Regions from separate parts of the Leisingera daeponensis DSM 23529 genome, predicted to be linked through region 1. Evidence: riboswitches for the same ligand, from Rfam matches in the RefSeq annotation. Region 1 holds a riboswitch; the other holds the start of a gene.
What was found. Region 1 has a riboswitch for thiamine pyrophosphate ahead of thiC (phosphomethylpyrimidine synthase ThiC). Riboswitches for the same ligand answer to the same signal wherever they lie in the genome.
Positions count from the first base shown of each region.

Region 2: another riboswitch for thiamine pyrophosphate. It lies ahead of thiB (thiamine ABC transporter substrate binding subunit); the one in region 1 lies ahead of thiC (phosphomethylpyrimidine synthase ThiC).

Region 1 is NZ_KI421500.1:349,581-355,292, reverse strand. Features, by position in the region: gene DAEP_RS0102115 (8-amino-7-oxononanoate synthase) at 1-24, opposite strand, end outside; gene bioB (biotin synthase BioB) at 24-1,001, opposite strand; TPP riboswitch at 1,215-1,343, shown strand; gene thiC (phosphomethylpyrimidine synthase ThiC) at 1,481-3,295, shown strand; gene DAEP_RS0102100 (FAD-dependent oxidoreductase) at 3,292-4,260, shown strand; gene thiS (sulfur carrier protein ThiS) at 4,229-4,426, shown strand; gene DAEP_RS0102090 (thiazole synthase) at 4,428-5,195, shown strand; gene DAEP_RS0102085 (thiamine phosphate synthase) at 5,195-5,712, shown strand, end outside.
Region 2 is NZ_KI421500.1:2,876,625-2,882,336, forward strand. Features, by position in the region: gene DAEP_RS0114620 (6,7-dimethyl-8-ribityllumazine synthase) at 1-308, shown strand, start outside; gene DAEP_RS0114625 (thiamine ABC transporter ATP-binding protein) at 475-1,173, opposite strand; gene DAEP_RS0114630 (thiamine/thiamine pyrophosphate ABC transporter permease ThiP) at 1,160-2,716, opposite strand; gene thiB (thiamine ABC transporter substrate binding subunit) at 2,692-3,669, opposite strand; TPP riboswitch at 3,702-3,793, opposite strand; gene aroC (chorismate synthase) at 4,024-5,124, shown strand; gene DAEP_RS0114645 (MerR family transcriptional regulator) at 5,200-5,616, opposite strand; gene DAEP_RS0114650 (cation efflux transmembrane domain-containing protein) at 5,691-5,712, shown strand, end outside.

The DNA of each region.
Region 1 (5,712 bases):
ATGCCTCGGGAAGGCGCCCGCCATCAGCGGCTGCCGTCGCAGCCTGCCGCCATCGCGGTGATGCCCAGACGGTCGAACAGCTGCTGGTCTTTGTCTTCTTCCGGGTTGTCCGCGGTCAAGAGCGTGTCGCCCACGAAGATCGAGTTTGCGCCGGCAAAGAAACACATGGCCTGCATCTCGTCCGACATATCGGTGCGGCCCGCCGAAAGGCGCACATGCGATTTCGGCATCAGGATGCGGGCCAGCGCCACGGAGCGGACGAATTCGATCGGGTCCAGTTTCTCGACATTGGCGAGCGGCGTGTCGGCAATTGGGATCAGCATGTTGACAGGCACCGAGTCCGGGTGCGCGTCCAGCGTAGCCAGCGCCAGCATCATGTCGATGCGGTCCAGCTGCTTCTCGCCCATGCCGACGATACCGCCGGAGCAAACCTTGATGCCCGCCTCGCGCACCCGGTTCAGGGTGTCGATGCGGTCGGCAAAGGTGCGGGTGGTGATAATTTCGGAGTAGTAGCGCTCCGAGGTGTCGATGTTGTGGTTGTAATAGTCCAGACCTGCGTCACGCAGGCGGAACACCTGCTCCTCGTCCAGCATGCCCAGCGTCATGCAGGTTTCCATGCCCAGATCCTTGACGCCTTTCACCATCGCCTCCAGCGCGGCCATGTCGCGGTCCTTGGGCGAGCGCCAGGCGGCCCCCATGCAGTAGCGGGTCGCCCCGCCTTCCTTGGCTTTCTTGGCCTCGGCGATCACCCGCTGCACCTCGATCAGCTTGGAGGCCGAGAGCTGCGCGCCATTGCGGGCCGACTGGGAGCAATAGGCGCAATCCTCGGCGCAGCCGCCGGTCTTGATGCTCAGCAGTTTGGATTTCTGCACCTGGTTGGGGTCGAAATACTGCCGGTGCACGGTGTGCGCCTGAAACAGCAAGTCCATGAAAGGCTTGTTGTAAATCGCTTCCGCTTCCTCGCGGGTCCAGTCGGTGCGGATGGGTGCAGCGTCCAGCATGCTGTCTCCTGTTCTCTATACCTGTTGGCCATGCGCGGATGGCGTTGCGGATTTTTATAGATAATTTTGCAAGCGCCGATCAAGCACCAAAGCCGCACTGCAGCGATTTGCCCCGGATTTTGAGCAAGAATCCACCCAAACATATGATTGTAAATAATAAAAAATATCTACAAAGATTCCGGTTGACGGGAGCCCCGCACCTCCCCTAGCCCTATAGGCACGCAGGGGAGTCCCGCCCAAGGGACTGAGAGGCGTCATGGTGCGGGGCAACCCGGACCGGCGGCGCGACCCTTTGAACCTGACCCAGTTGATACTGGCGTAGGAAGCTAGGAGCATGGTGCGCGCCCCGGCGGCAGGCCCGTGTTTCGAACAGGCAGCATGCGTGCACAGGCCGTACACCGGCTGTACACCCCCCTGCCCGTTTTCCTCCGTCCCGGCTCAATTGGTGTTTTTGAACCGAAGGCCCGGAGGAACACCAGATGAACGTCCCCAACCCCAAGATCACCACAGGCGCCTTGCCCGCGTCGCGCAAGATCTACGTCAGCGGCGAGGTCCACCAGGACCTTCGCGTGCCGATGCGGGAAATCTCCACCCACCCCACCGCGGGCGAGGCGCCGCTGCCGGTCTATGACAGCTCCGGCCCCTATACCGACCCGGATGTGCTGACCGACATCCGCCAGGGCCTGCCCGGCCTGCGCCGCCAGTGGATCCTCGCGCGCGGCGACGTCGAGAGCTATCAGGGCCGCGATGTGAAGCCCGAGGACAACGGCTTTGTCGAGGGCGGCCGGCTGACGCCGGAGTTCCCGGTGAAACCGGCCCCCCTGCGCGGCAAGGACGGCAAGGCGCCGACCCAGCTGGCCTATGCCCGCGCCGGCATCATCACCCCGGAGATGGAGTTCGTGGCGATCCGCGAAAATCAGCTGCGCGAGCTGTCGCCGTGCCATGCAAACCGCGACGGCAACGACTTCGGCGCCAATATCCCGGACTACGTGACGCCGGAATTCGTGCGCTCCGAAATCGCCGCCGGCCGCGCCATCATCCCGGCCAACATCAACCACCCGGAACTCGAGCCGATGATCATCGGCCGCAATTTCAAGGTGAAGATCAACGCCAATATGGGCACCTCCGCCGTGACCTCGTCGATGGAGGAGGAGGTGGACAAGCTGGTCTGGGCAATCCGCTGGGGCGCCGACACGGTGATGGACCTGTCCACCGGGCGCAACATCCACAACACCCGCGAATGGATCGTGCGCAACTCCCCGGTGCCGATCGGCACCGTGCCGATCTACCAAGCGCTGGAGAAGGTGAACGGCATCGCCGAGGATCTGACCTGGGAGGTGTTCCGCGACACGCTGATCGAGCAGGCAGAGCAAGGCGTCGACTATTTCACCATCCACGCGGGCGTGCGCCTGCACATGGTGCCGATGACGGTGAACCGGGTGACGGGCATCGTCTCGCGCGGCGGCTCGATCATGGCCAAATGGTGCCTGCATCACCACAAGGAAAGCTTCCTCTATGAGCATTTCGAGGAAATCTGCGACATCTGCCGCCAGTATGACGTCAGCTTCTCGCTGGGTGATGGCTTGCGCCCCGGCTCCATCGCGGATGCCAATGATGAGGCGCAGTTTGCCGAACTGGAAACCCTGGGCGAGCTGACCAAGATCGCCTGGGCCAAGGACTGCCAGGTGATGATCGAGGGGCCGGGCCATGTCGCCATGCACAAGATCAAGGAGAACATGGACAAGCAGCTGGAGTGCTGCCACGAGGCGCCGTTCTACACGCTGGGGCCGCTGACCACCGACATCGCGCCGGGCTATGACCACATCACCAGCGGCATCGGGGCGGCGATGATCGGCTGGTTCGGCTGCGCGATGCTGTGTTACGTGACCCCGAAGGAGCATCTGGGCCTGCCCGACCGCGACGATGTGAAGACCGGCGTGATCACCTATAAGATCGCCGCCCATGCCGCCGATCTGGCCAAGGGGCTGCCGGGCGCACAGCGCCGCGACGATGCGCTGAGCCGGGCGCGGTTCGAGTTCCGCTGGGAGGATCAGTTCAACCTCTCCCTGGACCCGGACACGGCGCGCGAGTTCCACGACCAGACCCTGCCGAAACAGGCCCATAAGGTGGCGCATTTCTGCTCCATGTGCGGGCCGAAATTCTGCTCGATGCGGATCAGCCACGACATCCGCGCCGAAGCGCAGAAAGAGGGCATGGAGGCGATGGCTGCCAAGTTCCGCGAGGGCGGCGAACTCTATGTGCCTGCACCTGAGGCTGTGGAACCGGCGGAATGATCACCATCGCAGGCGCGGGCCTCGGCGGTCTCGCCTGCGCCTATGAGCTGGCGCAGCGCGGGGCGGCGGTCACGGTCTATGAACGAGGGAAAACGCCCGGAGACAGCAGCGTCGCGCGCTTTGCCGGCGGCATGCTGGCGCCGTGGTGCGAACGCGAAAGCGCCGAGGAGGACGTGATCACCCTCGGCAGCCGCGCCGCCGGCTGGTGGGCCAGGATCACCCCGGTCCACAGGCGCGGCACGCTGGTGGTGGCGCCTGCCCGCGACCGGGCAGAGCTGACCCGATTTGCCCGCCGCACCACCGGCCACCGGGGCGTGGGCGGGGCGGAGATCGCGGAGCTGGAACCGGCGCTGGCGGGGCGGTTTGCGCAAGGGCTGTTCTTTGAGCAGGAGGCGCATCTGGACCCGCGGCGCGCGCTGCGCGATCTGAGCGCAACGGTGCAGGCGCTGGGGGTGGAGATCCGCTATGGCACCCCCGCCCCGGCCCGTGTCACGCTGGACTGCACCGGCATGGCCGCGCCCCTGCCCGGCTTGCGCCCGGTGCGCGGCGAGATGGCCGTCCTCCATTGCCCGGAGGTGGAGATCAGCCGCACCCTGCGGCTGCTGCATCCGCGGATGCCGCTTTACCTGGTGCCCCGCGGGGACGGGTTTTTCATGATCGGCGGCACCATGATCGAGAGCAGCTCCGGCCGGGGCATCACCCTGCGTTCGCTCAGTGAACTGCTGAGTGCTGCCTTCGCCCTGCATCCGGGCTTTGCGGAGGCCAGCGTGGCGGAAACCGGCGCAGGGCTGCGCCCGGCTTTCCCCGACAACCTGCCGCGGCTGACCGAACAGGGCGGCACGCTTTACCTCAATGGGCTTTACCGGCACGGCTTTTTGCTTGCCCCCGCGATGGCAGAAGCCGCGGCCCGCCGCCTGCTTCAGGAGACAACGGATGAAGATTATCGTGAACGCCGAACCGCGTGAGGTGTCGGCAACCGATCTGCAGGCGGTCCTGCACGAGTTGGGCTTTGCCTGCTCGGCGGTTGCGACCGCGCTGAACGGCACCTTTGTGGCCCGCGAAAAGCGGGAAGAGGTGCAGCTGTGCGATGGCGACCGGCTGGAAGTGCTGGCGCCGATGCAGGGAGGCTGAGATGGAAGTCTACGGAACTGAGATCACCTCGCGGCTGCTGCTGGGCACAGCGCAATACCCCTCGCCTGCGGTTCTGGCGGCGGCGGTGCGGTCCAGCGGCACGGAAATCATCACCGTCAGCTTGCGCCGCGAAACCGCCGATGGCTCCGGCGCCGGGTTCTGGGAGAGTCTGCGGCACACCGGCTGCCGCATCCTGCCCAACACGGCCGGCTGCCATTCGGTGCAGGAGGCGGTGACGACGGCCCGTATGGCACGGGAGCTGTTTGACACCCCCTGGATCAAGCTGGAGGTGATCGGCCATTCCGACACGCTGCAACCGGATGTGTTCGGCCTGGTGGAGGCGGCGCGGGTGCTGAGCGGCGAGGGCTTCCAGGTCTTTCCCTATACCACGGACGATCTGGTGGTGGGGGAGAAGCTGCTGGAGGCGGGCTGCGAGGTGCTGATGCCCTGGGGGGCGCCGATCGGCTCCGGCCAGGGGTTGCGCAACCCGGATGGCTTGCGGGCCATGCGGGCACATTTCCCGGATGTGCCGCTGATCGTGGATGCCGGCATCGGGCGGCCCTCGGACGCGGCGGAGGCGATGGAGCTGGGCATGGATGCGGTGCTGCTGAACACCGCGGTGGCCAAGGCCGGCGACCCTGCCGGGATGGCCCGCGCAATGGCGCTGGCGGTTGAGGCCGGGCGTCTGGGGCATGGGGCCGACCCGATGGAGCGGCGCGAAATGGCGGTGCCCTCCACCCCGGTTCTGGGACTGGCGGAGTTTGCGTAATGGACCGTTTCTATCTGATCGTTGGCCACGTCGGCCGGCTGGAGCTGCTGGTGCCGCAGGGGGTCAAACTGGTGCAGCTGCGCATCAAGGACCAGCCGGACGCCGAGTTGCGCCGCCAGATTGCCCGCGCCCGCGACTTCTGCGCGGTGCATGGCGCGCAGTTGGTGGTCAATGACTACTGGCAGGCGGCGTTGGAGCTGAACTGCAATTTCGTGCATCTGGGCCAGGAGGACATGGACACCGCCGACTTTGCCGCGCTGCGCCGCAGGGGCGTGCGGTTCGGGCTGTCGACCCATGACGAGGCGGAGCTGGAGCGCGCCCTGTCCCTCGGACCGGCCTATGTGGCGCTGGGGCCGGTTTATCCGACGCTGCTGAAGAAGATGAAATGGGGGCCGCAGGGGCTGGAGCGGGTCACCCGCTGGAAGCAGATGGCGGGAAAGACGCCTCTGGTGGCGATTGGCGGGCTGACGCCGGAGCGGCTGCCGGGGGTCTTTGCCGCAGGGGCCGACAGTGCGGC
Region 2 (5,712 bases), 2.5 Mb from region 1:
AAATGCCCCTGCTGGCGCAGGAGCTGGCCAAGACCGGAAAATACGCCGCCGTGGCCTGCGCGGCCTTCGTGGTGGATGGCGGCATCTACCGGCATGATTTTGTGGCTCAGGCCGTGGTGGACGGGCTGATGCGTGCAAGCATGGACACCGGGGTGCCGGTGCTGTCGGTCTCGCTGACCCCGCACCATTTTCAGGAGACGGAGCACCACAACGCGATTTACCGCGCTCACTTCGTGGAGAAGGGGCGTGAGGCTGCCAATGCTGCGCTGATGATCACCAAAACGCGGGAGGCGGCACTGGCTGCATAAATCTTCCTTTTACAGTGCCTTACACAACTGACTGGCCCGCCGCGCAGGCGGCGGGCAACCGCCCTCACTCCACAATTCTCACGTTAACTACATATTAATAAAGGATGTTTCGCAGCGAAACCCCTTTTCATTTACACCTTCTCGCAAGCCGTTTCCGGCAGCGCGGTCAGGCCGTTCCCAAATACGCCTGCAAGGCCGGGGGCGGGTTGTCCAGCAGCTCCGCCGTCTCCTGCGGCGGGTGCGCCGTGCCCTCCGCCACCAGCACCACCTGATCCGCGATCCGGCGGGCATCACCGGGGTCATGGCTGACCATAAGCACCGTCGCGCCGCTTTCGCGGGCCAGCTCCGCCACCAGATCCAGCATCTCTGCCTTCAGCGCCGGACCAAGCGCCGCGAAGGGTTCATCCAGCAGCAGGATATCGCGGCCCTGCACCAGCACCCGCGCCAGCGCCACCCGGCTCTGCTGCCCGCCCGACAGCGCCGCTGGCTTGCGCCCGCCCATACCACCAAGGCCGACCCGCTCCAGCGCCGCCTCGACCTGGCCCCGCTCGGCCCCGCTCAGCCGCAGATTCGCATGCAGCCCCAGCGCCACATTCTGCGCCACGGTCAAATGCGGAAACAGATTGCCGTCCTGAAACAGCATCGCCACCGGCCGCTTGCCCGGCGGCTGGCTGGTCAGGTCCGCGCCGTTCCACAAGATGCGCCCGCGGGTAACGGGCAGAAAACCCGCCACCGCCTCCACCAGCGTGGATTTCCCGGCACCGGAGGGCCCGATCACCGCAACGCAGGCCCCGGTCGCGATCTCCAGATCCGCCTCCACCGCGTAATCGCCGTTCATGATCCGGCAGTTCTCAAGCCTCAGCATGCCAGCGTCCCCCGCGGTCCAATATCCAGAATGCCCCCATCGACAGCATCAGCAACAGCAGCGCCGCGCCGGCCGCCGCCTCCATCCGGTAGGCCCCCATCAGCCTGTAGATCTGCAAAGGGAGCGTTGCGAAATCCGGGTCGGCAAACAGCGCCACCACACCAAGGTCTCCCATCGACAGCGCCGCCGCCAATCCCGCGGCAAACCCGGTCTGCGCGCGCATCCGCGGCAGGTAGACGCGCCGGACAAAGGCCCAGCCCTGCATGTCCAGCGACAGCGACAGGCGGCCATAGCGCCCCATAACCTCCCGCGCCCGCGGCACCAGGATGCGCATGGCAAAGGGCAGCGCCATCACCGCATTGACGAGCGCCGTCACCGGCAGCGCCAGCGCAAAAGGGTCCGCGATGGGGTAGATCAGGATGAACAGCCCGGTGCCGATCACCAGCGGCGAGGCCGCAAGGCCCAGGATGCCTGAGAGTTCAGTCAATCCCCTGCGCCCGGCGGCAGCCGCGGCGGCCATCGGCAAGGCCAGCCACAGCAGGATCACGGTGCTCAGCGCCGCAACCAGAATGGAGTTTCCCGCGGCCTGCCAGACGGAGGCTTTCAGCGACAGAATACCCGGCAGCCCCGCCAGCACGATAGCAGCCAGCGGCAGCAGCAGGAACGCGGCGGACAGGGCAATCCAAAAGCCATCCAAGCTGCGCGCCAGGGCGCTCTGCCCGTCCCAGCGCCGCACCGCACGGTCGAGGCCGGCGCCAAAGCCCTCGCCCGCTGACACCCGCAGCGCCACCAGCGCGGCGGCGCCAGTCAGCAGCAGCTGCAAGCCCGACAACAGCGCCGCACGGCCCAGGTCGAAATCAAACCGGAAGGCCTGATAGATGGCGAGTTCTAAGGTCGTCGCCCGTGGCCCGCCGCCCAGGGTCAGCGCCACCGCAAAGCTGGACAGACAAATGGCAAACACCACAGCCAGCGCGCCGGGCGCCACCCGCCGCAGCATCGGGCCTTCCAGCAGCCGCCACATCGCCAGCGGCCCGGCATCCAGTTGCGCCGCCAGGCGGAAGCGTTCGGCCGGGATCTCCTGCCAGCCCTGCAGGATCAGCCTGATCGCCAGCGGCAGGTTGAAGAACACATGCGCCAGCACCACTCCGTGCAGCCCGTATATCTGCACCGGCTCCAGCCCGAACATCCCTAGCAGGCTGCTCAGCCAGCCCGCGCGGCCAAACACCGCCAGCAGGCCAAGGATGGCCACAATGACCGGCAGGATGAAGGGCGCGCCCAACAGCGCAATCAGCAGGCTCCGCCCCGGGAACCGCCGCCGCGCCAGCGCGCGGGCGGCGGGGATGGCAAGGCCAACACTCAAAAGCGCCGACAGGCCCGCCTGGGTCAGCGTGAACCGCAGCGCGGCCCAATCGCTGGCGCCAAAGCCACTGCCTGCTTCAGCCCTCAGGGCAACAGCCCCAAGGGTTCCCAGAATCAGCACCGCCACCAAAAGGGCCGCGCCGGTCCCGGGCAGGGCGCTTACTGGCTGAGCGCGTCCAGCCATTCGCCCAGCGCCGCATCGCGCACCTCTGCGGCTTCCGTCTCGCTCAGCAGCAGCGATTTCTCCGGCGCGATCAGGGTTTCAAAGCCTTCGGGCAGGCCGCCCTCGGGCGTCACAGCCGGATACATCCAGTTGGTGGTCGGGATGATCGACTGGAAAGCGTCCGACACCATGAAGGCCAGAAACTGGTCGGCCAGCTCCGGCTGGTCGCTGTTTGCCAGTTTGCCGGCAACTTCCACCTGCATGTAATGGCCCTCATCAAAGGCCGCCGCCGCCTTGGAGCCGTCTTCCTCCGCGATCAGGTGATAGGCGGGCGAGGTGGTGTAGGAGAGCACCATGTCGGCCTCGCCTTCCAGGAACATGCCATAGGCCTCGGACCAGCCCTTGGTCACGGTCACCACGTTGTCAGAGAGGCCTTTCCAGATTTCCGGCGCCTCGTCGCCATAAGCGGCCTTGACCCACAAGAGCAGGCCCAGACCGGGGGTCGAGGAGCGCGGATCCTGGATCACGATCTTCTTGTCGCTGGCGGCCAGCGCCTTGAAATCGGCGGGCGCCGCTGCATCGGCGTTATGAACAAAGGCGAAGTAGCCCCAGTCATAGGGCACAAAAGTCGCGTCGCTCCACTCGACCGGCAGCGCATATTCCGCACTGACCGAATGCTCCGCAAACAGGCCGGTTTCCTTGGCCGCCGCGGTCAGGTTGGTGTCCAGCCCCAGAACGACGTCCGCATCAGAACGCGCGCCTTCCAGCTTGACCCGCGCCAGCAGCGCCGCGCCGTCGCCCGCGCCGACCAGCTTCAGGTCGCAGCCGCAGACTTCCTCAAATGCCTTCTCGACAGCCGGGCCGGGGCCCCAATCGGAGACAACGCTGTCATAGGTGTAAACGGTGAGTTCGGGCGTTTCGGCAAAAGCGGCCGAGGCGCCAAGCAATCCCGCTGCAAATGCAAGATGTTTCATGCCATCCTCCTTTGCGGCTTTGGGCAAGGGTGGAGGCTGTCCAGTACCTTCCCTCCGCCGGTGTGATCCGGTTCAGGTTCAACGGGTGTCATCTCAGCGCTTGCGCGCACCCCGAGGTGGCGCGGACCTTAGGCCCGGGGCGCAGCAAACACAAGCCAAAGACCCCCAGGACCTATGGCTTGATGAAACTGGACCGCCCGGAACCAGGATCCCCTGTTCATCTGGCTGAAAATATCCCGGAGGAGCCGCCGCAGGCGGCGGGGGCAGCGCCCCCTTGCCCCGTTTGCCGCAGAGAAACCCTCTTGAGACACAGGCCCCTGCCCGCTAAGCACGGCCCAAAGGAGACCGCGCCGCATGTCGATGAACAGCTTTGGACACCTCTTCCGCGTCACCACCTGGGGCGAGAGCCACGGGCCCGCGCTTGGCGCCACCGTCGACGGCTGCCCGCCGAACGTGCCGCTGGAGCCGGAAATGCTGCAGCAGTGGCTGGACAAGCGCCGGCCTGGCCAAAACAAGAACACCACCCAGCGCAATGAGCCGGATGCGGTGAAGATCCTGTCCGGCGTGTTCGACGGCATGTCCACCGGCACCCCGATCCAGCTGATGATCGAGAACACCGACCAGCGCTCGAAAGACTACGGCGAGATTTCCCAGACCTTCCGTCCGGGCCACGCCGATATCACCTATTTCCAGAAATACGGCAACCGCGACTACCGCGGCGGCGGCCGCTCCTCGGCGCGCGAAACCGCGGCGCGGGTTGCGGCCGGCGGTGTTGCACGTGAAGCAATCAAGGCGCTGGTCCCGGGGCTCGAAATCAAGGGCTACATGACCCGTATGGGCGAGCTGGAAATCGACCGCAGCCGCTTTGACTGGGACGCGATCGAGCAGAATGATTTCTGGATCCCCGATGCAGGCGCGGTGCAGGAGTGGGAAGACTACTTGCAGGCCCTGCGCAAAGCGCATGACTCGGTTGGCGCGGTGGTGGAGGTGGTCGCCCGCGGCGTTCCCGCAGGCATCGGCGCGCCGGTTTACGGCAAGCTGGACACCGATCTGGCCGCCGCGATGATGTCGATCAACGCCGTCAAGGGCGTCGAGATCGGCGAGGGCATGAATGCCGCCCGGCTGAAGGGTTCGGAAAACGCCGATGAGATCTTCATGGGCGAAAACGGTCCGGAGTATTCCTCCAACCACGCCGGCGGCATCCTGGGCGGGATTTCCACCGGGCAGGATGTGGTGGTGCGGTTTGCAGTGAAGCCGACCTCCTCCATCCTCACCCCGCGCAAGTCGATCCGCAAGGACGGCTCCGCCACCGAGGTGATCACCAAGGGGCGCCACGACCCCTGCGTCGGCATCCGCGCGGTGCCCGTGGCCGAGGCGATGATGGCCTGCGTGATCCTGGACCACCTGCTGCTGCACCGCGGCCAGATCGGAGAAAACCAGGGCCGGATCGGCTGACTAACAGACCCTAAGCAGGGCAATATCCTATTTTCAGGGGTGAGGCGTGCTGTGGCAGGCTTCACCCTTTGCCGTTCAGGAATGCTCGCCTTCGCATTGCCCGTGATCGCCCAGCGCCGCCAGCACCTTGCACTCTCCGCCCTGCCCGTGGCCGCACAGATGGGTGATGCGCTCCAGCTCGCCCGCCAGCTGCTCCAGCCGGGCAATCCGTGCCCGCACTGCGCTCAGCTGGGCCTCGGCGATGCGGTGGACCTCTGAGCAATCCTCGCCGAGCTGTCCCTCGATCGACATCATCACCTTGATGTCCTCCAGCGGGAACCCGAGATCGCGCGCATGTTTGATGAAGCCCAGCGCATCCATGCCGTCCTGCCCGTAGCGGCGCTGGTTGCCGGCATTGCGGCCCGGCGGCGGCAGCAGGCCGATCTCCTCGTAATAGCGGATGGTGGGCACCTTCACGCCGGTGGCCTTGGACAGCTGGCCGATGGAAAACATCTGAAGAAACCTCTTGAAGCTCTAGTGACTAGAGGCCCTACATTGATCCCGAATCGGAAATGAGGACAAGAGCAATGGCAGGCTGCTGCAATCACG